Regions from separate parts of the Martinezella sp. CNPSo 3957 genome, predicted to be linked through region 1. Evidence: predicted binding sites of a transcription regulator. Region 1 holds the regulator's gene; each other region holds the start of a gene.
What was found. Region 1 encodes PhoB, which activates phosphate uptake and scavenging genes when phosphate is short. Its sites were predicted from a motif close to TGTCATNNANCTGTCAT; they were not measured.

Region 1 (7,788 bases):
CGCCTTTTCACTGGATACGCCTAACCTGCTGCGTACGCTGAACTGAGCGACCTCAAGCCACCTCTATTTCCGACACTTCGAAGCGATAGGTCGTCGAGCAGAACTCGCAGGTGACGGCGATCTCGCCATTCTCCTGGCTGGCCTCAATCTCCTCGGCTGTGAAACCTTTCAAGACGCCCTTCAGCTTGTCGCGCGAGCACGAACAGCGGTCATAGACGGCCTTCGGTTCATAGACGCGCACGCCGCGCTCGTGGAAGAGGCGATAGAGAAGCCGCTCGGTGCCAACCTGCGGATCCGTCAGCTCATCTGCATCGATGGTTTCCACCAGGCTGCGCGCTTCCGCCCAGGCGTCGTCCTCGGCATGATCGCGCCCGCCGGTATCGCCATCGCCGCCATGCAGGTCCGGCTGGCGCATGCGCTCGGGCGCTTCCGGCAAGAACTGCGCGATCAGGCCGCCGGCACGCCAGCGGTGACGCGGCTTGCCGTTCTCATCGCGATCGAAGAGCTCTGCAGCGCCCAGACGCACACGCGTCGGGATCTGTTCCGACTGGCGGAAATAGGTGCCAGCGATCTCTTCGAGCGAGGCGCCATCAAGCGCGACGATGCCCTGATAAGGCTGACTGAAGCGGCCCTGATCGATGGTAAAAGCGAGCACCCCCTTGCCCAGCAGCTGCTCAGGCTCGGTCCGGCCTTCCGCAACTGCCTTTGCCAGCGCCTCTTCATTGAAACGCGCATAGGCCCGGACGTTTTCCGGCGTCGAGAAATCGGCGACCAGAAGGTCGACGGGACCGTCGCCCTTGGTTTGCACGGTGAACTTGCCTTCGAATTTCAGCGACGTACCGAGCAGGACGGTCAGGACAATGGCCTCGGCGAGCAGCCGCGCAACCGGCGTCGGATAATCGTGCCGGGCAAGGATCGTGTCCAGCAGCGGACCGAGCTGCACGGCACGGCCGCGCACATCCAGACCTTCCACCTGGAAGGGAACGACATGATCGTCACCGGCGAAATCGAACTGACCCAGCGAGGCGGCATTTTCTGCCATTAGCTTACTCCTACTGCGCCCGCGCCCTTGAGACGCGGCTTGATATCTTCAGATCGCGCCCAGGCACCAAGCAAGAATCGACTTTTGCGCATGAAGGCGGTTTTCCGCCTCATCAAAGACAACGGATTGCGGGCCATCGATCACCTCGTCCGTCACTTCCTCCCCGCGATGGGCGGGCAGGCAATGCATGAACAACGCGTCTTTGCCGGCCTGTGCCATCAAAGCCTTGTTGACCTGATAGGGCTGGAAGACGTTGTGACCGCGTGCCCGGTGCTCCTGATTCATGGAAACCCAGGTATCGGTTACCACGCAATCGGCGCCGGCGACCGCACGGTCTGCATCATGCGAGAGCATGATTTCGGCGCCCTCGTTGCGGGCCCAGTTCAGATAGTGATCCTTCGGCTCGGAACCAAGGGGTACCGCCATATTCATGCGATAGCCGAAACGGGCGGCCCCTTCGATCAGCGAATGCAGCACATTATTGCCGTCGCCCGTCCAGGCAAGCGTCTTGCCCTTAATAGGGCCGCGATGCTCTTCGAAGGTCATGATATCGGCCATGATCTGGCAGGGGTGCGTGTCGTCGGTCAGCGCATTGATGACCGGAACAGTCGCATGTTCCGCCAGCTCCAGCAGGCGGGAATGATCGGTCGTGCGGATCATGATCGCATCGACATAGCGCGACAGCACTTTCGCCGTATCGCCGATCGTCTCGGCGCGGCCAAGCTGCATTTCGGTGCCGGAGAGGAACAGCGTCTCGCCGCCGAGCTGCCGCATGCCGACGTCGAAGGAGACGCGGGTTCGGGTGGACGGCTTCTCGAAGATCATCGCCAGCATCTTGCCGGCAAGCGGCTTGTCGGCCGTGCCGGCCTTCTGCGCGCTCTTTCGGACGATCGCGTCATCGATGATGTTGCGCAGATCGGCAGCCGGAACGGCAGAGAGATCGAGAAAGTGTTTCGGAGAAGCCATGTCCTTACCTGTACTCCAGAAAAAACAATAACGCCCGCGTGGGGCAGGAACGCCCCGACAGCGGGCGTTGAATTCAAGCCGATTTCTTGGTGCGGGCAGCGCGCGCACGCTCGGCGGCGCGCTCCAGGCGAGCGAAACCTTCGCGTGCTTCCTCGGCAGTGACGACCAGCGGCGGCAGCAGGCGGATGACGTTGTCGCCGGCCGGAACGCCGAGCAGACGCTCGGCACGGATCGCCTGCAGCAGGTCCGCCTGCGGAATGGCCGCCTTGATGCCGAGCATCAGGCCTTCACCGCGAACGTCCTCGATGATGTCAGGAAAACGATCCTTGAGCGAGGCGAGCCCCTGGCGGAAGACCAGCGAGACATCGCGCACATGCTGCAGGAAGCCTTCGGCAAGCACGATATCGAGAACCGCATTGCCGACTGCCATGGCGAGAGGATTGCCGCCATAGGTCGAGCCATGCGTACCGGCCTTCATACCGGAAGCGGCTTCTGCCGTCGCAAGGCACGCACCGAGCGGGAAACCGCCGCCGATACCCTTGGCGACCGCCATGATGTCAGGCTTGATGCCGGACCATTCATGGGCAAAGAGCTTGCCGGTACGGCCGACACCGCACTGAACTTCGTCGAGGATCAAAAGCAGGCCGTGCTCATCGCAGATCTCCCGCAGCCCCCGCAGGAATTCGTTGGTCGCCGGGCGGATACCGCCCTCGCCCTGCACCGGCTCGATCAGGATCGCAGCCGTCGCATCCGTGATGGCGGCGCGCACGGCGTCGAGATCGCCAAACTCCACCTGGTCGAAGCCCGGTGCCTTCGGGCCGAAGCCTTCGATATACTTCTCCTGGCCACCGGCGGCGATCGTTGCGATGGTGCGGCCGTGGAAGGCGCCTTCGAAGGTGATGATATGGAACTTCTCGGGATGCCCCTTGGCGAACTGATAGCGCCGCGCAGTCTTGATGGCGCACTCCAGCGCCTCCGCGCCCGAATTGGTGAAGAACACCTTGTCGGCGAAGGTCACCTCCGTCAGCCGCTTCGACAGCTTCTCCTGGCCGGGCACCTCATAGAGGTTGGACAGGTGCCAGACCTTGTCGGCCTGCGCCTTCAGCTCGGCGACAAGATGGGGATGAGCATGACCGAGCGAATTGACCGCGACGCCGGCTGCGAAATCGAGGTAGCGTTCGCCATTCTCAGTGACCAGCCAGACGCCCTCGCCTCGCTCGAACCGCAGCGGAGCGCGCAAGTAGGTGTCGTAAAGCGGCGTGGTCTCGGCCATGGCCATATCTCCTGATCACAACTTTAAGGACCGATCGCTTCCATTTGATGAAACGGGTCCGAAAAAATCAAAAATGCCGCCTTGCGGCGGCTTGGGCACTATTGATGTTTTGCACCGCGATGTCAACAAAACTGCCGTTTTAGCAGGTGCGAGAAAACGCTTGCCGGCAAAAGAGATGCATCGGGCGGCGCCTATGGCAGAAATGCCACGCCCGGACAGCAAGTTGGGGAAAACCTCGAAATCGATTCCTCAAGATTCCCGCGACTCTTGTCACGGAGTCAGCCTCACACTAGGTTAAAAACCAATTGCTAGACTGCATGCGGCGGAACTAGTCACCACAATTTTAGAGCGTTTCGCGCCTCGATACCATGCGAGGCAATGGTGAGGGATTCTGCCATCGGAAACGCGACAGCGGAGACAGGGCATGAATTGGACAGACGAACGCGTCGAGAAGCTGAAAAAGCTATGGTCCGAAGGATTGAGCGCCAGCCAGATCGCTGCGCAGCTCGGTGGCGTGAGCCGTAATGCCGTTATCGGCAAGGTGCATCGCCTGAACCTCCCCGGCCGAGCGAAGGCGGGCGGCACGACAACCGCAGCGCGCACGCCGAAGCGCAGCGCAGCGGCACCTCGCGCTGCGACCTACGGATCGCGCGTTGCTACCCGCACGGTGGTTGCCCGCCAGCAGGGCGCAACCATGCTGAAGGAAGAGATCGAGATCGATTCCGTCAATGAAATCCAGTATCGCCCGGCATCGAACGTCGTCGTTCCGATCTCCCGTCGCCTCGGCCTGACGGAACTGACGGAGCGTACCTGCAAGTGGCCGGTCGGCGATCCGCTGAAGGACGATTTCCATTTCTGCGGCAACGAGAGCCCAGATTCGTCGCCTTACTGCACCTACCATCAGCGCCTGGCCTACCAGCCGGTGCATGAACGCCGTCGGCCAGCGCAACCACGCGGCTGAGACGCGCCATCGATGAGATAAAAGAAACGGGCCCTGGGGCCCGTTTTCTGTTTCCGCCGCTATGTCGAATGCCTGATCGGGTATCCCCGCTCAGGCCTCCATGGAGTAGCCCGCGCCGCGAACGGTGCGGATGACATCCTGCATATTGGAGAAATTGAGCGCCTTGCGCAGGCGGCCGACATGGACGTCGACCGTGCGTTCGTCGACGTAGATATCGTGACCCCATACGCCGTCGAGCAGCTGCGAACGCGAGAAGACGCGGCCCGGCGAGGACATCAGGAACTCCAGCAGGCGGAATTCCGTGGGCCCCAACCGCACTTCGCGGCTCTTGCGGTGGACGCGATGGGTTTCGCGATCCAGCTCGATATCGCCGCAGCGCAGCACCGTGGAGAGAACCTCCGGGCGGGCACGCCGCAGCATCGCCTTGACGCGAGCCATCAGCTCCGGCGTCGAGAACGGCTTGACGACATAATCGTCCGCGCCGGTCGAAAGCCCGCGCACGCGCTCGCTTTCCTCGCCGCGCGCCGTCAGCATGATGATCGGCAGACGCTCCGTCTCCGGCCGCATACGCAGCCGGCGGCAGAGCTCGATGCCGGATACGCCGGGGAGCATCCAGTCGAGGATCAGGAGGTCGGGGATGCGCTCCTGGAGACGCAGCTCGGCCTCATCGCCTCTGAGGATCGTGTCTACCTCGAAGCCTTCGGCCTCAAGATTGTAGCGCAGCAGAACGCTGAGCGCTTCCTCGTCTTCTACAACAGCAACTCTCGGAACCATGCGCCTATGGTCTCCTTTCTTCGCTTTCGGATTATTCCGTCACTGCGCCGACGGTATTGGCGGTATCGTCCTTCGGGCGCTCGCCTTCCGGCTGCGCGCCCGTCGCCATGTAATAGATCGTCTCGGCGATGTTGGTGGCGTGGTCGCCGATGCGCTCAATGTTTTTGGCGCAGAAAAGAAGATGCGTGCAGGTGGTGATGTTGCGCGGATCTTCCATCATGTAGGTCAGCATCTCGCGAAAGAGCGAGGTGTACATGGCGTCGATTTCCTCGTCGCGTTCGCGGATCGACACGGCCTTGTCCGGCGAGCGGGTCGCGTAGACATCCAGAACTTCCTTGAGCTGGCTCAGCGCCAGTTCGGAGAGATGCTCGATGCCGCGAGCGAGACGGCGCGGGACACCGGTGCCCTGCACGGCGATGACGCGCTTTGCGGTGTTCTTGCCGAGATCGCCTACGCGCTCCAGATCGGAGGCGATGCGGATCGAGCCCATGATTTCACGCAGGTCAGCCGCCATCGGCTGACGGCGGGCGATGGTGACGATCGCCTTGTCGCCGACTTCGCGCTCGGCATGGTCGAGAACGACGTCGTCGGAGATGACCTTCTGGGCCAGGGCAGTGTCGCTGTTGACCAGCGCGCGTACGCTATCGCTAACCATCTGCTCTGCCAGGCCGCCCATTTCAGCAATGCGGCGCGTCAGGAACTTCAGGTCTTCGTCATAGGCAGAGAGAATGTGAGTGGAGACCATTTTTCTATCCTCAAGGTGAACTGTGTGAAATGAGCCGCGCGCCTGACATCATCAACCAAAACGGCCCATGATGTAATCCTGCGTGCGGAAATCGTCGGGATTGGTGAACATCTTATCGGTGTCGTTCTCCTCGACCAGGTGGCCGAGATGGAACATTGCGGTACGCTGCGAGACGCGGGCTGCCTGCTGCATGGAATGCGTCACGATGACGATGGTGAAATTCTCCCGCAGCTCGTGGATGAGATCCTCGACCTTGGCGGTTGCGATGGGATCGAGCGCCGAGCATGGCTCGTCCATCAGGATGACCTCCGGACTGACCGCGACGGCGCGGGCGATGCACAGACGCTGCTGCTGGCCGCCGGACAGGCTCGTGCCGGCATCATGGAGCCGATCCTTCACCTCGCCCCAGAGACCGGCCTTCTGAAGACTGCTCTCGACGATATGCTCGAGATCGGCCTTTGAGCGATGCAGGCCATGGATGCGCGGACCATAGGCGACGTTCTCATAGATGGACTTCGGAAATGGGTTGGGCTTCTGGAAGACCATGCCGACGCGGGCGCGCAACTCCACCACGTCGATGCTGTCGTCGTAGACATCCTGATCGTCGAGCGTGATCTTGCCGGTGACCCGGCAGGTCTCGATCGTATCGTTCATGCGGTTGAGGCAGCGCAGGAAGGTGGACTTGCCGCAACCGGAAGGGCCGATCAAAGCCGTGACCGTATTCGCGCGGATCTTCAAATTGACGTCAAAGAGCGCCCGCTTGTCGCCGTAGAACACAGAAACGTCCTGGCCGATCATCTTGTAGGGGATCGTCATCATCTTCCTGGACAATGCTTTTTCGCTGGCGGCTTCCGTCATCATGTTCATTTCGTGCGCCCTCCCTTACCAGCGCCGCTCAAAGCGGCGGCGCAGCAGGATGGCGCCGATGTTCATCGCGACGAGGAAGAAGAGAAGCACGATGATGGCGCCGGACGTCCTTTCGACAAAGGCCCGCTCGGCTTCGCTCGCCCACATGTAGATCTGCACCGGCAGCGCCGTCGAAGGTTCGAGCGGCGATGCCGGATAGTTGGCGACGAAAGCGACCATGCCGATCAGAAGCAGCGGCGCAGTCTCGCCAAGCGCGTGCGCAAGCCCGAGGATCGTGCCCGTCAGAATGCCCGGCATCGCAAGCGGCAACACGTGATGGAAGACCATCTGCATGCGCGATGCACCAAGACCGAGCGCCGCGCTGCGGATCGACGGCGGTACGGCCCGCAGCGCCGAGCGTGTGGCGATAATGATCATCGGCAGCGTCATCAGGCTCAGCACGAGACCGCCGACCAGCGAGGCAGAGCGCGGCAGTCCCATCATGTTGATGAAGACCGAGAGACCCAGCAGGCCGTAGACGATCGATGGGACGGCCGCGAGATTGTTGATGTTGACCTCGATCAGGTCCGTCAGCCGGTTCTTCGGTGCGAACTCCTCCAGATAGATCGAGGCGGCGACGCCGACCGGCAAGGCAAGCACGAGAACGGTCAGCATCAGGTAGAACGAGCCGATCAGAGCGACGCCGAGCCCGGCGGCTTCGGGTCGGCTCGAATTGCCCGACAGGAAGAGACCGCTGTTGAAGGCCTTGTAAAGCGCACCGCTTTCGCTGAGTTGCTTCATCCAGGCGACCTGGCGGTCGGATATCTTGCGATCCTTCTCATCGACCGTCAGATCGATCTGGCCCTTGTTGGCTGAATCGATATTGGAGCTGGCAAGGAAGGTGACGTTCTGCGTCGTCCCTATGATCGAGGGATTGGCGACGACCCTATCGCGCAGCGCGATCCTGGCACTGTCCGACACCATCGCCGTTGCCTCGCGAACGAGAGCGCGATTGGCCGGATCGATACCAAGCGCCTTCACCAGTGCATCGCGCACCAGTACCGGGTAGTTGGCAGCGATCAGAACCTTCGGATCGCTGGCGCGCTTGGCTGCAGGGTCGATCACCTTCTCGGTGAATTCGATCGGCAAGGTGATCGATGTCTGAACAAAAGCCGTGTAGC
Region 2 (7,788 bases), on a different contig from region 1:
GACCGGTCCTAACCGATGAGCAGGCTCAGAGGCGAAATGCATGAAGAAAACCAATGAGGTTTACATTTGAAATCGGGCGTTCGAAAATTTGTGTTTCGCGATCTTCAGAAAATCGATGGTTATATCGATCCACCGGATGCGCTTGTCTTCCTGTCGTTGATCGAAAAGCAAAGACAGGAGAAACTTTACGGCGGCCTTGCCGAAATCGGGGTTTATTACGGGCGGTCCTATTTTTTGCTGCGTAAGATCAGTGCACCCGACGACAATGTGCTTGCGATCGATCTTTTCGACATAGAAGCGGATGGGGCGCAATATCAACGCTTTCTCGACAACGGAAGATCACTGGGCATTCCCGTTGATGAGGACCTCGTTATAACAGGCGATAGCACCGGGCTCGATCCGCAGGCCATCATCGACAGGGTTGGGCAGGTTCGTTTTTTCAGCATCGATGGTGGACATTTGCTTCGCCACATCGTTGCCGACAGCCGGTTGGCGAAGAGCGTACTGGCCGATCACGGCATCATCGCCTTCGACGACACCTTCAATCCGGCTTGGCCGGAGGTGACGGTCGGCGTCTCCGATTTTCTGCGCAGAAACAGCGATACCTTTGCCGCCTTCTGCATGACGAAGTATAAGACCTACGTCTGCCGGCGGGATTTTCATGAGTTCTATCGGGCCGCGCTTGGCAGGGCACGACATCTCCTGCCGTTCGAGCATGCCGAGATGGATTTTCTTGGCTCGAAAGTCCTCAGGCTGCACGATCCCATCAACCGGAGGGTTGCCTATGAGCTCTTGCGGCGGCTGGGCTTGGGTGCCATATCCGAATGGGCCTATCGCCCAGCCTGACCTTGAGCCAGCCCGGCTTGCTGGCGGTGGAGTGAGAGCGATTTCGTTTTTCAAGTAATTCTTCAGAGGGGCCGCCAGAGGCGGACCCCTCATCGGTCTTAATCAGTAGATTTCCGGCACGTACATTTCCGGCGGTACCGGCGTACGGTGATAATCTGCATTGCGCATGCGTTCCGGCAGCACGATTTCCGGCTTCGGTACGCTTTCGTAGGGGATCTGGCCCAGAAGATGGGCAATGCAGTTGAGGCGCGCTTTCTTCTTGTCGACGGCATGGACGACCCACCACGGCGCTTCCGGAATATGGGTGCGCTCCAACATCTCTTCCTTGGCCTTGGTGTATTCTTCCCAATGCACGCGGCTCTGGAGGTCCATCGGCGAAAGCTTCCACTGCTTCAGTGGGTCCTGAATGCGCATGTTGAAGCGGAATTCCTGCTCCTCGTCGGTGATCGAGAACCAATATTTCAGCAGGATGATGCCGGAGCGAACCAGCATGCGCTCGAAATCCGGCACGGAGCGGAAGAACTCTTCCAGCTCCTCAGGCGAGCAGAAGCCCATGACGCGCTCGACGCCGGCACGGTTATACCAGCTGCGATCGAACAGCACCATTTCGCCTGCCGTCGGCAGGTGGGCGGCGTAGCGCTGGAAATACCATTGATGCCGCTCGCGCTCGGTCGGAGCCGGCAGTGCGACCACGCGGCAGACGCGCGGATTGAGGCGCTGGGTGACACGCTTGATGGCGCCGCCCTTGCCGGCGGAATCTCGGCCCTCGAACAGTACGACGACCTTCAGCTTCTTGTACTGCACCCAATCCTGCAGGCGCACCAACTCGTGCTGAAGGCGAAAGAGTTCGCGGAAATAGACGCGGCGATCGAGCGCCGCTTCGCCTTCGCCGATAAGGCCCTCTGCGACCAACTCGTCCAGCCGGTCCTCTTCGAGCTGCATCTCCAGCTCTTCGTCAAAGCTGTCGACGATCTCATCCTTGATGCGGCTGAGTGGGTCCTGGGTTTCATCGGTCATTGTGCGCCTCCTGCTCTGTTTTCATGTTGATGCTGCAGCTTAGAGCGTGATGCCGAAAGTGTTGGCGGTTTTCGGACGACATCACGCTCTACTTCTTTGATTCTAGAGCGGATTCAGATTTTAGGTCGACTCGACCTAAATCATCCGGCTCTAAGGGCCGCAGAAAGCCGGCACGCTGCCCAAGCATGTGCCGGCTGTGGCTTCGGTGTTATTCGGCGGTCCAGCCGCCATCGACGGAAAGCGTCGTGCCGGTAATCTGCTTGGCGGCATCGCCGCAGAGGAAGACGGCGATGGCTGCGACTTCATCGACGGTCACGAATTCCTTCGTCGGCTGGGCGGCGAGCAGCACATCATGCTTGACCTGCTCTTCCGTCATGCTGCGCGCCTTCATCGTCTCGGGGATCTGCTTCTCGACGAGCGGCGTCCAGACATAGCCGGGCGCGATGGAGTTGACGGTCACGCCGTTCTGGGCGGCTTCCAGTGCGATCGTCTTGGTGAGACCGGTAATGCCGTGCTTGGCCGAAACATAGGCAGACTTGAAAGGCGAGGCGACAAGAGCATGCGCCGAGGACGTGTTGATGATGCGGCCCCATTTGCGTGCCTTCATGCCGGGGATGGCAGCCTTGATGGCATAGAAGGCTGCAAGCAGGTTGATGCGGATGATCGCTTCCCACTTGTCGTCAGGAAATTCCTCGATCGGGGCAACGAACTGGATGCCGGCATTGTTGACGAGAATATCGAGGCTGCCGAAGGCTTCCTCGGCTTCGCGCACCATGGATGTCACTTCTTCGCCATTCATCATATTGGCGCCTGAATAGCGGCACTTCACACCGAAATCGGCTTCGATTGCGGCACGTTCCTTTTCGATTGCATCGGCATCGCCAAGGCCGTTGATCGTCACATTCGCACCTTCAGCGGCAAAGGCACGGGCGATCGCAAGCCCGATACCGCTCGTCGAACCGGTGACCAGCGCATTCTTCGAAGTCAACGAACCCATGATGCTACTCCTGCAATCTTTGTGACATGGTTGGGTAAGGGAAATGCTCAACGTGAACGCACACTGCCAGCCCGATATGTCGCTTTGATAACAGTGCAATTTGCAGTGAGCCGTGGGCTTTCGTCCCCTGACACTTCACTGTCATGCAACCGTGCAAGTTTTCGCTCCGGTGCCGGCGATTTCCTCCAACGACGGAAGATACGATGAAGGTCGAAGACATTCTCAAGCATGCCTATGCGATGCCGCTGACCAATCCCTCCTATCCTCCAGGGCCCTATCGGTTCTTCGATCGCGAATATATCATCATCACCTACCGCACCTCGCGCGAGGCGCTTGAGGCCGTCGTGCCCGCGCCGCTCGAAATCGACGAGCCGCTGGTGAAATACGAATTCATCCGCATGCCCGATTCCACCGGCTTCGGCGATTATACCGAGACCGGACAGGTGATCCCGGTAACCTATCGCGGACAAAAGGGCGGCTATGTCCACTCCATGTATCTGGATGACGATGCGCCGATCACCGGCGGCCGCGAGATCTGGGGTTTTCCGAAGAAGCTTGCCAGCCCGAAGATCGTCAACGAGGGCGAGGTCATCGTCGGCACGCTGCATTATGGCAGCGTCCTTTGCGCCACGGGAACGATGGGTTACAAGCACAAGCCGATCGACCAGGGACCGCTTCTGTCCGCTCTCTCGGAACCTAACTTCCTGATCAAGATCGTGCCGCATGTCGACGCCACCCCGCGCATCTGCGAGCTTGTGCGCTACTACTTGACCGATATCGCCATCAAGGAAGCCTGGACTTCGCCGGCTGCCCTCGATCTTCGGCCGCATGTCATGGCCGACGTCGCACGGCTGCCTGTGCTGGAAGTGGTTTCCGCAGTTCATTTCACCGCCGATCTGACGCTCGGCCTCGGCGAAGTCGTTCACGACTATCTCGCAGAGCGCAGATAACCAAACCTCATTGCTATTTCATGCTGGAGACGGATCGTGCTTGAACGAAACACCAAGGCCGCAGCCCCGACTATCCCGGAAATTGCCGCTCAATATGATCGCGTCGCCCTGGTTTTCCAGGGGGGCGGCGCGCTCGGCGCCTATCAGGCTGGCGTTTACGAAGCGCTTGCCGAAGCGGGATGCGAGCCGACCTGGCTTTCCGGCGTCTCGATCGGCGCGGTCAATGCCGCGATCATCGCCGGCAACGAGCCTGGTCGGCGGCTGCAGCGTCTGGAGCAATTCTGGCAGATCATCTCCGGCCGCAAGATCTGGGCCTATACGCCCGAAGGTGATTTCTTTCGCGATATCCGCAACCGCACCAGCTCGTGGATGACGATGACCATGGGCCAGCCCGGCTTCTTCAAGCCGCGCTTTCCCAATCCCTGGCTGGAGCTGCCGGGTGCGGAAGGTGCCACCAGCTTCTATGACTCGGCAGAGCTCAAGAAGACGCTGGAAATGCTGATCGATTTCGACGTGCTGAACGATGGCAAGAAGCGCTTCAGCGTCGGTGCGGTGAATGTCCGCACCGGCAACTTCGTCTATTTCGACACCGACAATATGCGCATCGGCCCCGAGCACATCATGGCAAGTGGCGCGCTGCCGCCCGCACTTCCGTCCGTCCGCATCGAGGGCGAATATTACTGGGACGGCGGCATCGTTTCCAACACGCCGCTGCAATATCTGCTCGATCAGGAAGAAGACCGCAGTTCGCTGGTCTTCCAGGTCGATCTGTTCAGCGCGCGCGGCGTCCTGCCGCGCAGCATGCCAGATGTCCTTTCACGCCATAAAGACATCATGTATTCGAGCCGCACGCGGCAGAACACCGATAATTTCAAGCGCATCCATGGACTGAAGATGAAGCTTCTGGGTGCGCTGAAGCGTGTCCCCAGGGATCAGCTGACCGCGGAAGAGGAAGAACTGATCGCCGATTATTCCGATGCCGGTGTCGTCAACATTGTGCACCTGATCTATCAGCACAAGAACTACGAAGGTCACGCCAAGGATTACGAGTTTTCGGGCACCTCGATGCGAGAGCACTGGGATATGGGCCTCGAGGATACGAAGCGGACGCTGCGCCATACCGACTGGCTGTTGCCGCCGTTTACCGACGACGCCGTCGCTATCCACGATTTACACCGGGAAGATCCGGCCTGAGGTCAATGTTGCGCTAGATCGCTACCGCAGACGATTGCGCCGGTCCGGAGAGATTTTCAGGGTCCGCCCGGCCGCGATGGTTTTGCTCAACAAAGCCCGCATTGGCGGGAGGCTGTTTCCAGCTCATCGAAACCATGTGTTTCTCCTGGCGTGCTGTCCGTCAAATGGATTGACACCATCGCGCCGCCTTCCGGCCGGTTTGCGAATTCCAGGTGCCCGCCATGCGCAAGCGCGATTGCCTGCACCACGGATAGCCCCAGTCCGGTGCCGCCGGTCGCGCGCGAACGCGAGGGGTCGCCACGCCAGAACGGGTTAACCGCGACGGCATCCATATCCAGCGGAAATCCCGGGCCGCGATCGAGAACGCGGATGATGACGCTATCGTCCGCGACCTGTTCGGTTTCGCATCGCAGCGAGCCGCCCTCTGCAGCGTAGCGGCATGCATTTTCGAAAAGCGCCAATACAGCCTGGCGGATACGGGGAGAGTCGGCTGAAATCCAGGCGGGTTTCAGCTCCGTTTCCACCTGCATCCTGCTGGCTTCCAGCATGGGCTTTGCCGCGGCGATGACAGTCTCGACCAATCGCGATGTGTCGATGCGCTGGCGCTCGATCACCAGCTTCTGGCCGATGGCGAGCGACAGGGTGCGCAGGTCTTCGACAACCCGCCCCAGGCCTTCGACCTGCAGGAGGAGATCGGAAATGATTTTCCGGTCCATTGGAAATACGCCGTCGAGCATGCTTTGCAATGATCCTTGCAGGATGGTCAACGGCGTCCGCAGCTCGTGTGCAACCGCCATGTTGTTGAAACGCAATCGTTCCTCCATCGTCTCCAGGCTGGTCGCAAGAGCGTTGAAGGTTTCGACAAGGCTCGCGACTTCGCGGGCGCTTCGATAGGAGGCGGGGACGCGGACGGAGAAGTCGCCCGATTTAAGGCCCTCGGCGGCAGAGGTGAGCTCTTCGAGCGGATGTGTGAGCCGACGCGCCAGGAAGACGCCGATCACGGCGCAGAGGAGCGCTGACATGAGGCCGAAGACGAGCACGGAAAGCTGCACCTTGAGATCCGTCGGCTCCGTCAGCGAATTAAGATGTTCGACAAGCAGCTTGAGCGAATCCCCATCGGGGATCTTGTTTTCGCTCAGCATCTTGTAGGCTGTTGCGGCTCGCGGTGGCAGGGCATCGCTAATACCCTGCTCCAGATAGGTCGCGTACCAGTTGACCCCCACATAGGTGAGGCCGACGCTGAGCAGCAGCATGATCGTGATGACGACGGCCGTGAGCGTGGCAAGCGGCGCGCTGGGAAATCTCGGTTTCTTCATCTCGGGTCCGAAAAGCGATAGCCGATGCCGCGCACGGCAGGAAAGAAGCCGATCTGCCCCATTTCCTCCAGTTTGCGCCTGAGATTGGAAATGTGCGTGTCGACGGTCCGCACCAGAGCATCGCTTTCCGGCAGGCAGGCATCGAGAATATCGGCACGCGCGAAAGCCTGGGTGGGATGGCGGATCATATAGGCGAGGATGCGGAATTCGCTGAGCGTCAGCGGCAATGCAATACGGCGCTCATCCTTGTTGATGAAGACCGTATAGCTGCCGAAGTCGACCTCCAGCGCGCCGAAGCGCTTGATGGCTTCTGCTCGCTCGCCCTGCGTCCGGCGCAAGACCGCTCTGACGCGGGCGACGACTTCCTGCGGGTTGAACGGCTTGACGATGTAGTCGTCGGCACCGAGGCGCAACCCGCTCAGGCGGTCTATGTCGTCAGCAACGGCCGTGACCATGATGACCGGCGTCGAGCCGGCCTGGCGCAGGCGGCCGAGCACGCCGAAGCCGTTCAGTTTTGGCAAACGAACATCCAGCAGCACGAGATCCGGCTTCAAAAGCGCATGGTGCTGCAGCGCGGTTTCGCCGTCGCCGGCGCGAACCGTGCGAAAGCCGTCCCGCGTCAGATAGCCCTCGAGTATCTGCGCGATCGCTGGTTCATCCTCGACAATAAGAACGAGACTGTTATCCACCCCTAGCGCCCTGTGCTTCTTCCGTTTTTCCGTTCGACTTTGTCGCCCGAACCTTACTATTGCGGACTAAGCCCGCTTCCGCAATTTCCAAACAGTTTTCCGATCGTCCGATGGCCGACTCTGAACAGAGCCTTCATGCGATCTTCGCCATTCCTTGACAATCGGGCTTCAGCTTGGCGCCGTTCCGCCTCTGGAGACATGGCATGTGGAAATTTGCATCAAATTCTTGGAGCGCCGGCTCCGGTCAAATGCGGCCGCGTCCGCTGCAGGCAACTGCGGATAGCGAATTGGCTGTTATCGGCATGCTGATCGTCTGGACCAGCTTCGTCTTTGTGGTTTTTCCGAAGCTCGATCTGGCGGTCGCGCGCTTGTTTGCCCATGGGCATGCTTTCTGGCTGGTGGAGAATCCCTGGCTGAAAGCGGTGAGGGACATCGCTCGCCAAAGCCAGCCCTATATTGTCGGCGCCATGGCTGTCACCGTGGTTCTGCATGTCTTCCTGCCGCGGCGACTGCGGTTCTGCCCTTCCCACAAGCCATTGTTCGTGCTTCTGAGTTTTGCCGCCGGGCCGCTATTGATCGTGCAGACACTGAAGGTCGCAATCGGACGTGTACGCCCCCGTGACCTGATCGAATTCGGGGGCAAGGCCGACTTTACGCCGGTATGGCAGTTTTCTGGGGCATGCAGCCGCAATTGTTCCTTTCCTTCCGGTGAAGCCGCCGCGGCTGCGGCGGCGTTGTCCCTGTTGATTCTCGTGCCTGCACGGCGCAGATGGATTGCC
Region 3 (7,788 bases), on a different contig from region 1:
GAGAGACCGAAGATGGCTTCCGCATTGCCGAGGAGGACTTGAAGCTGCGTGGCGAAGGTGAGCTTCTGGGGACACGCCAGTCCGGCACACCGGGCTTCCGTATCGCCAGCCTCGAGGCTCATGCCGATCTTCTCGAGATCGCTCGCAAGGATGCCGCCTATCTCATCGAGCGCGATCCGGAACTGACCAGTGAGCGTGGCAGTGCGGTACGCACCCTGCTCTATCTCTTCCGCCGCGATGAGGCGATCCGCTTCCTGCGAGCTGGGTAGGCGGATGGACGCGTTAGCCGCATCCATCCGCGTTTCATCAGATCACTTTGCGGCGAGACCGGGAATGGTAACCTGGAATACCTGGAACATGGTGTCGACATCGGCGCCGCTATCATCCTTGTAGGCAGCGCCGACCTGGAAACCATCCTGGGTGATGAAGTCGTTGTCGTTGGCGACGAACAGGAAGTAATCGTCCGGCAGCTTTGGATCCTGAACGCTGACGATCGACATGGCCTCCCACTTTTCCGAGAGGTTGTTGCGGTCGTTCGGCGCGCCGTTATGCAGACCGAAGCGCGCTAGATCGGCGCTGTCGTTGATATCGATGAAATTGCTGACTGCCGCCGGCTTTACCGAAGGATCAAGAACGCCCTTCGGCGCGACCGCTGTATCGCTGTCGAACTTGCCGCCGGCAATATCGGTGGCAGCGGAAACATCGACAGCCACAACGCTGCGATAGAGCGATTTATCGCCCTTCTGGCCATAGCCATTGTTGCTGTCGCGCGCGAGCATCAGGAAGCTTGTCGATGAGAGCGCCACGATTTCGCTTTGGGCGGCAACGGCCGTCTTGCCCTTGTCATTGGTGAAGACCGGCAGCGGCACAACATATTCGTGCACCAGCTTCAGATTTGCAGGGTCGGCGGCATCATAAACCAGCGCGCGGGTATTCTGGCGCGTGGAGCTGGAATCGCCGCCATCCTGGCGGGTTGCGGACTGGAGCACCACGATCAGGAACTTGCCGTCCGGGGTCAGAGACATGCCCTCGAAGCCTTGGTTGTTCTGGCGCCCGCTGGTCGGATCCTTCGGATCGGGCGCGGTTTCGCCGGGACCTGGGTTGTTCGAGGAAAAATTCACAACGCCCTCGCGCATAGGCAGAAATGCGGCCGGCGGTGCCGTGGCCGAGATCATCAGCCCATCCGCCGAGAAGCGGTAGATATAGGGACCGTATTCATCGCTGATGAACATCGAACCATCGGGCAGCCGGGCAATGGCTTCGTTATCGAGCGAGATCTTGCCGTTCGGTGCCTGCGGCAAAAGCGGCATGCCGCCTTCCGCCTGGCGAACGCTGTTGGCTGGATCAAGGCCAGTGGTTTCGTTGCCTTTGTTGTCTTTCAACAGCAGCGTATCCACGAGCTTGGCTTCGAGGCCCGACTGTTCCTGGCCGGCTGGAGGTGTTGCACCGGGGGCAACCGGCGTCAGCTTGATATCGATGGTGTTGAGACGCCCGCGGTAATCCGTGGTTCCGGCGACATTATAGCCGCGGTCCGGCAGCAGCCATAGCGAGCCGTTGTAGGTGCCATCGGCATTGCGAACCCAGCTCTTGGTATCGATCGACATGCCCGAACCGGAACCGAAGGTCTCGCCGAACTTATCGCGCAAATTGGCCGGGATGCGGCCGACCGCGACGCGGCCCTTGTTGACGAGCGTCACGCCTTCGACCGTGACGGAATTATCCGCCAGCGCCGGCATCGGAGCCGTGAAAACAAATGTGGCAAGCGCCGCCGACAGCAGCGGCAAGCTCTTCGAACGCATATAGCTCAAGACAATATCCTCCTGATGAAAACATTTGCGGAGACAATGGCATTTATCTCCGGCGCGTTTTCGGGCCGCGCTAAGAACTGCAGTCCGGCGCCGGTGCCCCGAACATTCGATGCTGAGATACATGCGATTATCTGCCCCGACTGACGATCTAAGGTGTCAATATGATAGAGGCATGACAATTCGCGCAAAACGCGAAGCTATTGATCCAACCATTGGAAGATGAGCAATTCTAGCTCAAGGAGTTCATCGGAACCGGCTGCTGCAGTTTCTTGGCTGCGACCAGTTCCTTGTATTCCGGCGACACAAGGCCGCCTGAGATCAGCAGCTTGGCGCCATCTTCAGGGCTCATATCGAGCACCGTGATCTTCTCGCGCGGAACGAAGACAAGGAAGCCGGCCGTCGGCACCGGCGTCGGCGGCAGGAAGACCGCCACCATGTCCTGACCCATGGCATTGAATTTCGAGGCGATCTCGCCCTTGGCATCCGTCGATATGAAGACCATGGACCAGAGGCCGGGGCTTGGATATTCGATCAGCCCCACCTTCTTGAAGGATGTGCCCTGCTCCTTCAGCACAGTCTCGAAGATCTGCTTGACGCTCTTGTAAATGGTTCGCACCAGCGGCACGCGATTGACGATCGACTCACCGAAGCGGACGATGCTCTGACCGATCAGGTTCTTGGCCAGAAAGCCGACAATCGTGATGAAGATCATCGCAATCACTAGGCCCGTACCGGGCACAGCGAAGTTCAGATAGCTCTCGGGATCGTACCGCGCGGGAATATAGGGGCGAACCCAGCTATCGGCCCAATGGACGACGGACCAGGTCAGCCATAGCGTAATGGCGATCGGGGCACAGATAATCAGGCCGGCCAGGAAATTGTTTCTGATCCGCGTCGTCACGGACATTTTGATGAGTTTTTCAGTCATTCGCCGCTCGAAAACTCCGTCCCGTCGCTACCGCTTCCCGGCAAACCCTCCCCACCATCTCCGTGGGCGAATCGTGCCAGAAATTGGCGCGGCATACAACCCGGCAGCCGCGTCTGCGAGCCGAACAAGCGATCGACTCACGAGGACGTGACGGCAAATGCGCGGCGGAAGGAATCCTATTCCACGGTGACCGACTTGGCGAGATTGCGGGGCTGATCGACATCCGTGCCCATGAACACGGCCGTATGATAGGCAAGCAATTGAATCGGCAGCGAAAAGATGATCGGCGCGATGATCTCGTCCACGATGGGCAAGGTAATGGTCGCCATGGTCGGCAATGTCGATGCGGCAGCGCCAATTTCATCGGTGATGAAGATGATTCGACCGCCACGAGCCGCAACTTCCTGCATGTTGGAAACGGTCTTATCGAAGAAGCGGTCATGCGGGGCGATGACGATAACGGGCATGTTCTCGTCGATCAACGCAATCGGCCCATGCTTCAATTCGCCGGCCGCATAGCCCTCTGCGTGGATGTAGGAAATCTCCTTGAGCTTCAGCGCGCCTTCCATGGCAAGCGGGAAGCTGGTGCCGCGGCCGAGATAGAGCACATCCTTGAACTTCGAGATCTCGCGCGACAGGCTTTCCATCTGCGGCTGGATGATATTCAGAACATTCGCCATGATACGCGGCATCTCGACGAGATGGCGCACCATTTCCTGTTCATTTTCGGCACTGATGGTACCTCGAGCGACGCCTGCTCCAATCGCCAGCGAGGCGAGAACGGCAAGCTGGCAGGTGAAAGCCTTCGTCGAGGCGACACCGATTTCCGGGCCAGCCAGGATCGGAAACACGGCATCGGATTCGCGCGCGATGGTCGATTCCCTCACATTGACGACAGCACCGATTTTCAGGCCGTTGTCCCGGCAGTAGCGCAGCGAAGCCAAGGTATCCGCGGTCTCGCCGGACTGCGAGATAAACAGCGCGGCCTGCGACGGCGACAGTGGCATTTCGCGATAGCGGAACTCGGAGGCAACATCGATTTCGACCGGCAGCCGCGCATAGCGCTCGAACCAATATTTACCCACCAAGCCGGCGAGATAGGCGGTGCCGCAGGCTGATATCGCAAGGCCGGAACCCCCCCCGAAATCGATGGCAGAGACATCCGGGCGCACGCGATAGCTGGCGAAATCGACATAGTGACTGAGCGCGTGGGAAATGACTTCCGGCTGCTCGTAGATTTCCTTTTCCATGAAGTGGCGGTGATTACCCTTGTCCACCACATAAGCCGTCGCCTGTGAGATCTGCCGCGGTCGGCTCACTTCCTCGCCGCTGAAATCGAGAATGGTCGCGCCGGCATGGGTGACGATGGCGCAGTCACCATCGACAAGATAGGTGATTTCGTTGGTGAAAGGCGCAAGCGCGATCGCATCCGAGCCGAGGAACATTTCGCCCTTGCCGTAACCGACGGCAAGCGGCGGACCGGAACGCGCCGCAATCAGCGTGCCGGGATCATTCTGGAACATCACGGCCAATGCGTAGGCGCCGGTCACGCGGTTCAGCATTTTCAGCGTGGCTGTACGTGCGTCCAAGCCCTCGCGGACATATTTGGCCAGAAGATGGGCGACGACTTCCGTATCCGTCTGCGAGGCAAATTCCTGCCCTTCGGCCTTCAGCTCTTCGCGCAGCTCGGAGAAGTTTTCGATGATCCCGTTATGGACGACGGCAACGCCTTCCACGAAATGCGGGTGGGCATTGGTTTCATTCGGAACACCGTGGGTTGCCCAGCGTGTGTGTGCAATGCCCGTCGTGCCTGGCAGAGGATCCGTCTCCAGCCGCTTCTCCAGATTGAAGAGCTTTCCTTCCGCGCGGCGGCGATCCATCACGCCGTCATGGATCGTCGCGACTCCAGCCGAATCATAGCCGCGGTACTCGAGCCGCCGCAGCGCGTCCACCAAACGCTCCGCCACAGGCTTCGTTCCGACGATCCCAACAATACCGCACATACAGCTCTCCGTCTGGCCTCAGATATGAAGGCAAGTCCTAATCATTCCTGCAATTTTCTCAATTGCAACCACGGTCACTTTCGATTTCGGACCGTTACGTCAACGCACGAGTCTTAGTGGCCGCCCTTTTTCGCTGCCTTGATGGCAAGGGCTCGCTCGCGGATCACCTTGGCCCGCTCCGGCTTTATTTCCTGGCGAGCCCGGCCGAAGGCCAGCGCATCGGCCGGAACATCCTCGGTGATGACACTGCCGGAAGCAATATATGCGCCGTCGCCGATGCGGATGGGCGCAACCAGCGACGAATTGGAACCGACGAAAGCATTGGCGCCGATATACGTTTCATGCTTGTTGACGCCATCATAATTGCAAGTGATCGTACCCGCGCCGATATTGCTGCCGGCTCCGATCGTCGCATCACCGATATAGGTCAGATGATTGACCTTGGCGCCCTCGCCGATCTTGCCGTTCTTGACTTCGCAGAAATTGCCGACCTTGGCGCCACCGGCGAGATCGGCGCCCGGGCGCAGCCGTGCAAAAGGTCCGACTGTCGCTCCAGCGCTGACATGGGCGCCCTCAATGTGCGAGAAGGCATGAATGACTGCGCCTCCCTCGATGACCGCGCCCGGCCCGAAGACAACATTCGGCTCGATCAGCGCATCCTGGCCGATCACGGTGTCATAGGCGAGGAAAACGGTTTCCGGCGCTATCATGGTCACGCCCGACAGCATCACCTCATGCCGGCGGCGCTCCTGCCAGAGGCGCTCGATGAAGGCAAGTTCGGCGCGGTTGTTGCAGCCGGTCATCTCGACTTCGGGCGCATCGACGGCAACGGCGCGTCCGCCAAGCGAGCGGGCGATCTCGACGAGATCGGTGAGGTAATATTCGCCGTTGGCATTGTTGTTGCCGATGCGGTCGAGAAGCTCCAGCGCCTTGCGGCCGTTGATCGCCATCAGTCCGCTATTGCACCATTTTATCGCCAGTTCGGCATCGGTTGCATCCTTGGCTTCTCGAATGGCAATCAGCTCGCCATCCTTGACCAGCAACCGGCCATAGGCGTTGGGATGTTCCGTATGAAATCCGATGACGACGATGTCGTTACCATCGGCCAGTCCCTCGCGGGCGGCACGGAGCGGCACATCGGTCAGCAGAGGGACGTCTCCGTAGGCAACAATAATGTCGTCATATCCACGGGCAATCGCCTCGCGCGCCGCCAGCACGGCATGACCCGTGCCGAGACGTTCCTTCTGAAGATAAGATTCGATGGTGATGCCGCCGATCGACGCTGCCGCGCTGACCTCATCCGCATTGCGCCCGACAACCAGCGCCGCCGCCGAAATCCCGGTCTTGGAGATCGCATCCATGACATGGGCAATCATCGGGCGCCCGGCAATCGGATGCAGGACCTTCGACATCGATGACTTCATGCGGGTACTGTCACCGGCGGCGAGGATGATGGCGAGGCAGCTGCGTTCCATTTCAGGCTCCGAGATATACGGTCAGGCGTCGGCACAGGCCGAGCGACTCCCCTCATATCAACAAGTCGAGCGATGAACTACGGCGAAATTCAAGGCGACCTTTAGGCCTCGGCGAGAGCCTCGAAAGCTTCGAGGACATGCTGACGCCCATCGATGATCACAAATTCCATCGCCTTATGAGCGGAAAGGCTGTCACGCGCCGCTATCGCGTCCACTATCGCCATATGCGTGTCCGCAATATTGGCGAAACCATTGGTAGACGGCGGCGCGCTCATGCGGAACATGCCCACCAGTGCGGCTTTGATAAGCCCACCCAGCGACCGCATGAACGGATTTTGCGAAGCCTCAGTAATTGCCAAGTGAAAATGCAAATCGGCGACTGCGAGGCTGTCGGAAGTATGGTGCGGCGCTGCCATGGCGGCAGCAAGATTGCGAAGCAGTTCGATGTCCTCACGGCTGGCCCTTTTCGCCACCAGACTCGCGGCGAAAGGCTCGAACGCCATGCGTATATCGTAAAGATGAAGAAGAAATTCCTTGTTGACGCCGCTTTCGAAATGCCAATTGAGCACTTCATTATCGAACATGTTCCAATGGATCTTCTCGGTCACGCGCGTGCCGACGCGCGCACGCGGCACCACCAGCCCCTTTGCGGCCAAAGTCTTCATGCTTTCGCGCAGAACCGTGCGGGATACCTTGAACCGTTGCAGAAGCTCGCTGTCACCGGGAAGAATGCTTCCGATCGGAAATGCACCCGAGACGATCGCCTTGCCTAACTCATCGACCACCTGAGCGTGGCTCGTGCGAGATTTTCCCTCGGTTTTTCCGGTCTCAAGCATTCGGTTTCGCAAGAGCTCTGTCCCTCCCTCAGACATATCGTCGGTTCAAGCGGGAAAGCAGCAGAAGTCCCTTCTGCATCAGAATAAAGGCAAACAGCAGCAAGCCGATCAATATCTTCGTCCACCAGCTGGAAAGGGTTCCATCGAAGGTGATGTAGGTCTGAATCAAGCCCTGTATGAGAATTCCGATGAGTGTTCCCCCGACGAACCCCGCTCCTCCCGTCAGCAGTGTTCCCCCTATGACCACGGCAGCGATCGCATCGAGTTCGACGCCGACCGTGGCAAGCGAGTATCCGGCAGATGTATAGATAGAAAAAACGATTCCGGATAGGCCAGCAAGAAATCCAGAAAGGGCATAGATCTGGATTGTCGTCTTGCCGACAGGCACGCCCATCAGCACCGCCGTTTGAGCGCCGCCACCGAGAGCATAGACATTGGCGCCGAAGCGGGTGCGCTGCGCCAGCACAATGCCGCCGGCAAAGACGAGCAGCATGAGGCCGCCGATCAATGTCAGCCGGCCGCCGCCAGGCATCAGCCAATAGAGGTCGTTGAGCTGAGAGTAGAAATCATGTTCGATCGGAATGCTGTCGATCGACAGCACGAAGGCGATGCCTCGCGCCAGAAACATGCCGGCCAGCGTCACGATGAAAGGCGGCATACTGAGATAGTGAATGATGGCACCCATGCCGGCGCCAAAAATCGTCGTGATGACAAGAGCAAGAACGAACGCGATCAACG
Region 4 (7,788 bases), 110 kb from region 1:
ACGATGTCATGTTCCGCGACGCGACGACGGGGCAATTATGCATACAGAGCATCGCGCGCGACGTGACCGAGGAGCGGCAGACTGCGCGCCTGCGCGAAGACGCCAGATTGAAGGCCGAGTATAACAGCGCCGCCAAATCCCGCCTCCTCGCCACCGTCAGCCATGAGATCCGCACGCCGCTGTCTGGCATTCTCGGCATGAACCATCTGCTCGCCCAGACGCCGTTGACCCTGGAGCAGGCAAATTATCTCACCGGCATTCGCCAATCGGGTCACGCGCTGGTGCAGCTGGTCGAGGATCTCCTTGATTTCTCCACGATCGAAGTCGGTCGCTTCCAGTTGCATCCACGGCAGGAGGCTTTACGGCCGCTGCTGGAAGGCGTCATCGAGATGCTCGCCCATCGCGCCCATGAAAAGGGCATAGAAATCGCTGCAAGCGTTGCGGCCGATGTTCCGGAGAACTTGGAATTCGATCCCGCTCGGCTGCGCCAGATCCTTTTCAATGTCATCGGCAACGCGGTGAAATTCACCCAGACCGGCGGTGTACTTGTCGGCGTCGATCTCAATGGCCGGGATTTGACGATATCGGTGCGCGACAGCGGTCCCGGCATGACCGAGGAGGAGCAGGCCCGCGTCTTCGGCGAGTTCGAGCAAGCCGGCACCACGGTGGAAAGAAGTGCCGGCACAGGTCTCGGCCTTGCCATCTCCGCCCGCATCCTGCGCGAATTCGGCGGCGGCCTCAGCGTCGCGAGCGAGCGCGGCAAGGGCAGCGAGTTCGTCATCTCCTTCCCGGTCCGCCTGGTTGCCGGAGAGAATGGACACGACCGGCGCAATACCATGCTCAGAGGCTCTCGTATCCTGCTGCTTGCCCCCGAAGGCGCGGCAAGTACGGCCATCATGCGGACCATACAGACGCTCGGCGGCCGCTGCCGGCTGATCGGGCCCGGTGACATGGACGATCTTCTGCCTTCCTTCCCCATGGGCGAAGGCGGGGTGTGGACGGATCTCATCGTCGACCATCGCATGGCGCCCTGGTATTTCAGCGAGGGAAATGCGCTTGCGGTGCCTCGGCTGCGCAAGATATTCCTCGTCAATCCCGAGGAGCGCAACACTCATCCGCTCGATCTTTTCGATGCCTGGCTCATCAGGCCGCTGCGCGAGCAGTCGCTGATCGATGTGCTGAGAGGCCGCATGCGCGGCATGGAGAGACGCGACGCCTTGATCGAGGCCGTTTCCGAGATCGGTATAACGACGCCGGAGGCGGAGGAGGACCGTGCGCTCGATATTCTGCTGGGCGAGGATGACCCCGTCAATGCGATGCTGGTTCGGGCCATGCTCTCCAAGGCCGGCCACAGGGTCCGCCTCGTCGAGGATTTCGATGGCCTTCGAGCCCGCATCGAAAAGCTCGAAACGCGGCCGGAGGTACTGGTCACGGATTTCAACATGCCGGGCGGCACGGGTGCGGCCGTGCTTGCGCAACTGCGGGCCCATGAACGCAGGCATGGCCTTCCTTCGCTGCCGATCGTCGTACTGACCGCAGACAGCCGCGATTCGATCCGTCGCCAGGCGCTGTTGGCCGGTGCCGATGCCGTCATCATAAAGCCGGTCGATCCTGAGAAGCTGAAGACAGTGCTGAATGGCCTATCCAGATCGGTTTTCGAACGCGCCTGAAAATTATTTCCGATCTTCGACTGACGCACAAGGAAGCCGGCTCATCAATGTTCGATAGAGGCCGAAAAGAAGGCTCAACCTGCGGCATTTGCGGCCGCTAAGTTGGGGACGGTGCGCCTATTCGAATATTGCAATGGGCACAGTTCTTGCATTTAGCATGGCTGCGTGTCACTTTCCTGTCGCACGAATTTGGTTTATGGCGCTATATCGGCCCGCAGGGGGAGAATCGCCATGTCCATCGAAATTTTGAATCGCGAAGCTCAGGGCGAAATGGTTCAGTCTTCAAAGGCAACGGTTGAGCCGGTTGCCAGCGATGTGCTCGGACGCATCGGAAATCTCGAAACGCGCCTTGCCCGCACGGCGCGCGAAATCGATGCCGCTCAGGCCGTACGCTACCGCGTTTTCGTCGAGGAGATGAACGCGCAATTGCCGGCTGACGCCATGCGTCGCCAGCGTGACGTCGATAGCTGGGACGCCATTTGCGACCATCTTCTGGTGCTGGATCGATCGATCGAAGGCGATTCGGAAGACCAGATCGTCGGCACCTACCGCCTGCTGCGCCAGGAAGTGGCCATGGCAAATGGTGGCTTCTATTCGTCATCGGAATTCGACATCGACGCACTGCTTGCCCGTCATCCCGACAAGCGTTTCATGGAACTCGGCCGTTCCTGCGTGCTGCCGGACTACCGCAACAAGCGCACGGTCGAGCTGCTCTGGCAGGGCAATTGGGCCTATGCGCTGAAGCATGGCATGGGCGCGATGATCGGTTGCGCCTCCTTCCCCGGTGTCCTGCCGGAACAGCACGCGCTCGCCTTGTCCTTTCTCTATCACAATGTTGTCGCCAAGGATGACTGGGCCGTCGGTGCTCTGCCGTCGCTCGCTCGGACCATGGACCTGATGCCGGTCGAGGCCATCAATCCGAAGAAAGCGCTGATGGCGATGCCGCCCTTGATCAAGGGCTATCTGCGCCTTGGCGCCATGGTTGGCTCGACCGCCGTCGTCGATCAGGCCTTCAACACCACGGATGTTCTGATCGTCCTGCCGATCGCCAGCATCTCCAACCGCTACGTAAATTATTACGGCGCGGATGCCGGTCGCTTTGCCAGCTGAGGACTATCAAGGGATCGCGAAAATATCGATCGCGTCGGTGATGCCGCGCAGCGCGACATGATGCGATTGCGGTGTGAGACCGCGTCTTGTCATCAGTTCGGCAGCGCGAGGATGATCGAGCACCGAACTGGTGGCGAAGATTTCGCGTGATGTGGCGAGATGCTGGACGCGGGATGCGATATTGACCGTTTGCCCGAAATAATCCTGCCGTTCGTTCAGGCTCACGGCGATGCACGGCCCCTCGTGGATCCCGATTTTCAGGAGAAGGTCGTCGTTACCGCGCTCATTGTTGAGGCTGAGCATGGCCTCGCGCATCCGCATCGCCGCAGTGAGCGCCCGATCCGGCGTCGGGAAGGTTGCCATGACTGCATCGCCGATCGTCTTGACGACGGCACCCGCCTCTGCCGCCACGATTTCGTGCAGGATGCCGAAATGGGTCTTGACCAGATCGAAGGCAGCGAGATCGCCGACCCTTTCGTATAATTCCGTGGAACCGCGCAGGTCGGTGAACAGAAAGGTGAGGCTGGTGATCTTCAGCCGCTGATCGATGTCGATCGTATCCGTGCGGTAGATGTCACGGAAGGTCTGATTGGAAAGCAGGTGCTTGGCGGTCAGAAATGGCCGGCGCTGTCCAAGCAGCGTGTGAAGAGCCTCGTTTGCCACGCAGATCGACGGCAGCACGCGAAGGTCGGTGTGGTTCTCCATCTGGATGCGCAAGGGACCGGGCCGCAACTCGATGGCCTCGCTGTGCCGGTGCATGCGATCGAAAACGATTGAAAGAGCCTGCCTTTCCCTAGACGGCTCTCCCTTCACATCGAGGAATTGCGCCGCATGCGTGACAGGCTCGAAGATGATGGTGAATTCCGCCGGCAATTGAAGCGATATCACTGCTTTCTCGCCGGGCGGCAGCTCGAGCGATTCCAGAACGAATTGATCGACTTTTTCTTCATACCCCTCGTCGGGAAGGTCGATACCCGAGCCCCAATAGATCTGACGGAAATATTCGAGCGGCGGCAGGTCGTGCGGATTATGCGCTTCGATGTGGCGCACGCGCGGACTGACGGTGAAGGTAACTTCGACCATCTCATCGAGCGTCGGCTCGTAGCCGGCTGCGCAAAGCGTACAGTTATAGGTGTCGCTTTGCACGGTTTTCAGCGAGGTATTGGCATCCAATACCCCGCCGCAGCCGGGGCAAAGAACATTCCACGACATCTCGAACAGGCCAAGGCGCGACGCGTGCAGGAAGGCATTGATAGTCTGTTCTTCATCGAAGCTATGGTCGGCGGCGAAGGCGAGCGCATTCACACGGTTGAGCTTGCGGTCGGGTGCGTCAAGGACGAACCGCTCAATAGCATCGACAATGTCAGGCTGCGCTGAATGGCGCAACACTCCGAACAAAACCTGAGCTTCACTCATCCCTTTATTTTACACCGAATTGACACGGGAGCCCATCACCTTTGTTGGGTCGCCGGCTCAATTTCATAAGGTAGCGTCTACGACCCCGCACCATAGGCCGCGATGGCGGCCATATTGACGATATCGGAATCCTTGGCCCCCATCGATGTGATCTGCACCGGCTTGTCGAGGCCGACGAGCAGCGGCCCAATGACCGTCGAGCCGCCGAGCTCCTGCAGCATCTTGGTGGAGATCGCCGCAGAGTGGAAAGCGGGCATGACAAGCACGTTTGCCGGTCCGGATAGCCGCGAGAAGGGATAGAGGCTTTCCATGAGCTTGCGGTCCAGCGCCACATCGGCGGCCATTTCGCCATCGAATTCAAAATTGACGTAGCGCTTGTCGAGAATGTTCACTGCTTCACGGACCCGCTCGGAACGTTCCCCCGGGGGATGGCCGAAGGTGGAATAGGCGAGCATGGCGACGCGTGGCTCATAGCCCATGCGCCGTGCGAAGCCGGCAGCTTCCTCGGCGATATCAGCCAGTTCTTCTGAGGTCGGCATGTCATGTACGGCTGTATCGGCGACGAAGACGGTTCGGCCGCGCGCAAGCACGATCGAGATGCCGATGACCCGGTGGCCCGGCTTGGCGTCGATGCAGCGGCGCACGTCGCCGAGCGCGGTCGAATAGTTGCGAGTGACGCCCGTCACCATGCCGTCGGCATCGCCCAGCGCGACCATGCAGGCGGCAAAGTGATTGCGGTCGTTATGGATCAGGCGGGTTACGTCACGATGCAGGTAGCCCTGGCGCTGCAGCCGGGCATAGAGATAATCGATATAGGCATCGCCCCGCTTCGAGATGCGAGCATTGACGATCTCGAGGCCGGGGCGGTTGAGATCGATGCCGGCGCGTTCGGCCGTCGCCTGAATCAGATCTTCGCGGCCGAGAAGGATGGCGGTGCCGAGCCCCTGATTGGCGTAGGAGAGGGCGGCGCGCATGACCTGCTCCTCTTCCGCTTCGGCAAAGACGATGCGCTTCTGGTGCCGGCGGACGCGCTCGTAAAGCTGCGCCAGCGTCGAGGCGATCGGATCGCGCCGGGCCGAGAGTTCGCGTGCATAGGCTTCCATGTCTGCTATTTCGCGGCGCGCGACGCCGCTCTCGATCGCGGCTTTTGCGACAGCTACGGGAATTGCCGAGATGAGCCGCGGGTCGAAGGGCACGGGGATGATGTATTGCGCGCCGAAGCGCGGCCTTGCACCCTGATAGGCCGCAACGACATCGTCGGGCACGTCTTCGCGCGCAAGGCTTGCCAGCGCGTTGACGGCGGCGATCTTCATCTCGTCATTGATGGTGGTCGCGCGCACGTCGAGCGCGCCACGGAAGATATAGGGAAAACCGAGAACGTTGTTGACCTGGTTCGGATAGTCCGAGCGCCCCGTCGCCATGATGGCGTCGTCGCGGATGCGGGCGACTTCCTCCGGCGTGATTTCCGGATCGGGATTGGCCATGGCGAAGATGATCGGTCGGTCTGCCATAGAGCGGATCATGTCTTCGGAGAAGGCATCCTTCTGCGACAGGCCGAAGACGACGTCAGCGCCCTTCATTGCATCCGCCAGCGTGCGCTTGTCAGTCTTGACCGCGTGAGCCGACTTCCACTGGTTCATGCCCTCGCTGCGGCCCTGATAGATCACGCCCTTCGTATCACAAAGGGTGACGTTCTCCGGATTGAAGCCCATCGACTTGATCAGCTCGATGCAGGCGATGGCGGCAGCGCCCGCGCCGTTGCAGACGAGCTTTGTGGTCTTGAGGTCGCGGCCGGTCAGTTCGAGCGCGTTGATCAGGCCGGCAGCGGCGATGATTGCGGTTCCGTGCTGGTCGTCATGGAATACGGGAATGTCCATGAGCTCGCGCAGGCGCTGCTCGATGATGAAGCAGTCGGGCGCCTTGATATCCTCAAGATTGATACCGCCGAAGGAAGGGCCGAGATAGCGCACGCAATTGATGAATTCGTCGACATTCTCAGTGTCGATCTCAAGATCGATCGAATCGACGTCGGCAAAGCGCTTGAAGAGGACCGATTTGCCTTCCATCACCGGCTTGGAGGCGAGTGCGCCGAGATTGCCGAGGCCTAGGATGGCCGTGCCGTTGGAGATGACGGCAACCATGTTGCCGCGTGAGGTATAGTCGTAGGCAGTAGCCGGATCGGCAGCGATCGCCTTTACGGGAACGGCGACGCCGGGAGAATAGGCAAGGGAAAGATCGCGTTGTGTCGCCATCGGCTTGGTCGGGTTGATCTCAAGCTTGCCGGGCCGGCCGTTCTTGTGGAAGTCCAGTGCTTCCTGATCGGTAATTCCCGTTCCCGGACGTGACTTGCTCTTGCTGTCAGCCATAGTTCCTCCAAACCTCCTGTGGGCGACCGGTCCCTCTTGCCCGATAGCTGTTGTCTTCTATAGCGGCGCGCGGATAGGGTGGCACCTCATTTTTTTGGAAAAACTGCACCTCCGTGAACGAACGTATTAACGCCAGCATCGATGCTTTCTCGGCCGCCGAGCTTGCCTCGGAGGAAAGCCGCGCCTCGGCTACTCCGATGATGGAGCAATATATCGAGATCAAGGCGAACAATCCCGGTTCGCTGCTGTTCTACCGCATGGGCGACTTCTACGAATTGTTCTTCGAAGACGCCGTCGATGCCTCGCGTGCGCTTGGGATCACGCTGACGAAGCGCGGCCAACACATGGGGCAGGATATCCCGATGTGCGGCGTACCGGTTCATGCCGCCGACGATTATCTGCAAAAGCTGATCGCCCTTGGCTTCCGCGTCGCCGTCTGCGAGCAGGTGGAAGATCCGGCTGAGGCAAAGAAGCGCGGCGGCAAGTCGGTGGTGCGGCGCGATGTCGTGCGCCTGGTGACGCCAGGTACGATCACCGAAGAAAAACTGCTTTCGCCTTCGGAATCCAATTATCTGATGGCGCTGACACGCATTCGCGGTGGCGCCGAGCCGCAGCTGGCGCTCGCCTGGATCGATATTTCGACGGGCGTCTTCCGCCTCGCCGAGACGGAGGCGTCAAGGCTGCTCGCCGATATCCTGCGCATCGATCCGAGAGAGCTGATCCTGCCGGATACGATGTTCCACGATCCGGAATTGAAGCCGGTTTTCGACATTCTCGGCCGCACGGCAGTCCCGCAGCCGGCCGTGCTGTTCGACAGCGCCAGCGCCGAAGGGCGAATCACTCGTTACTTCGGCGTGTCGACGCTCGATGGTTTCGGCACGTTCACCCGCGCCGAACTGGCAGCTGCCGCCGCCGCGATCGCCTATGTCGAAAAGACCCAGCTCGCCGAGCGGCCGCCGCTAGGGTTGCCGGAGCGTGAAAGCGGCGCCTCGACGCTTTTCATCGATCCCGCCACTCGCGCCAATCTGGAGCTGGTTCGCACGCTCTCTGGCGACCGCAATGGCTCGCTGCTGAAAGCGATCGATCGCACCGTGACCGGCGGCGGCGCCCGGCTTCTCGCCGAAAGGCTGATGTCGCCGCTCACCGACCCCCAGCGCATCAACGAGCGTTTGGATTCGATAGGTTTCCTCACGGAGGAGCCGTCGCTGTGCAGCGATCTGCGTTCG

Region 2: AC13QE_RS13115 (acetoacetate decarboxylase) is a predicted target of PhoB. The motif match lies at 2,989-3,005, and genes of this name have one in related genera.
Region 3: AC13QE_RS19950 (esterase-like activity of phytase family protein) is a predicted target of PhoB. The motif match lies at 1,970-1,986, and genes of this name have one in related genera.
Region 4: olsB (l-ornithine N(alpha)-acyltransferase) is a predicted target of PhoB. The motif match lies at 1,837-1,853, and genes of this name have one in related genera.

Annotation. Positions count from the first base shown of each region.
Region 1 is NZ_JBXSOU010000005.1:117,740-125,527, forward strand. Features, by position in the region: gene apaG (Co2+/Mg2+ efflux protein ApaG) at 1-46, shown strand, start outside; gene AC13QE_RS14305 (Hsp33 family molecular chaperone) at 53-1,042, opposite strand; gene argF (ornithine carbamoyltransferase) at 1,091-2,008, opposite strand; gene AC13QE_RS14315 (aspartate aminotransferase family protein) at 2,082-3,281, opposite strand; gene AC13QE_RS14320 (hypothetical protein) at 3,280-3,579, shown strand; gene AC13QE_RS14325 (GcrA family cell cycle regulator) at 3,706-4,242, shown strand; gene phoB (phosphate regulon transcriptional regulator PhoB) at 4,333-5,016, opposite strand; gene phoU (phosphate signaling complex protein PhoU) at 5,048-5,761, opposite strand; gene pstB (phosphate ABC transporter ATP-binding protein PstB) at 5,813-6,628, opposite strand; gene pstA (phosphate ABC transporter permease PstA) at 6,644-7,788, opposite strand, start outside.
Region 2 is NZ_JBXSOU010000004.1:370,353-378,140, reverse strand. Features, by position in the region: gene AC13QE_RS13130 (class I SAM-dependent methyltransferase) at 67-846, shown strand; gene ppk2 (polyphosphate kinase 2) at 949-1,863, opposite strand; gene AC13QE_RS13120 (3-hydroxybutyrate dehydrogenase) at 2,072-2,860, opposite strand; gene AC13QE_RS13115 (acetoacetate decarboxylase) at 3,064-3,810, shown strand; gene AC13QE_RS13110 (patatin-like phospholipase family protein) at 3,847-5,004, shown strand; gene AC13QE_RS13105 (ATP-binding protein) at 5,091-6,320, opposite strand; gene AC13QE_RS13100 (response regulator) at 6,317-7,009, opposite strand; gene AC13QE_RS13095 (phosphatase PAP2 family protein) at 7,213-7,788, shown strand, end outside.
Region 3 is NZ_JBXSOU010000008.1:221,427-229,214, reverse strand. Features, by position in the region: gene recG (ATP-dependent DNA helicase RecG) at 1-269, shown strand, start outside; gene AC13QE_RS19950 (esterase-like activity of phytase family protein) at 312-1,799, opposite strand; gene AC13QE_RS19945 (DUF502 domain-containing protein) at 2,038-2,736, opposite strand; gene glmS (glutamine--fructose-6-phosphate transaminase (isomerizing)) at 2,913-4,739, opposite strand; gene glmU (bifunctional UDP-N-acetylglucosamine diphosphorylase/glucosamine-1-phosphate N-acetyltransferase GlmU) at 4,853-6,214, opposite strand; gene AC13QE_RS19930 (FadR/GntR family transcriptional regulator) at 6,316-7,050, opposite strand; gene yjfF (galactofuranose ABC transporter, permease protein YjfF) at 7,079-7,788, opposite strand, start outside.
Region 4 is NZ_JBXSOU010000005.1:224,096-231,883, reverse strand. Features, by position in the region: gene AC13QE_RS14885 (PAS domain-containing hybrid sensor histidine kinase/response regulator) at 1-1,670, shown strand, start outside; gene olsB (l-ornithine N(alpha)-acyltransferase) at 1,902-2,780, shown strand; gene AC13QE_RS14875 (DUF5939 domain-containing protein) at 2,787-4,196, opposite strand; gene AC13QE_RS14870 (NADP-dependent malic enzyme) at 4,274-6,562, opposite strand; gene mutS (DNA mismatch repair protein MutS) at 6,760-7,788, shown strand, end outside.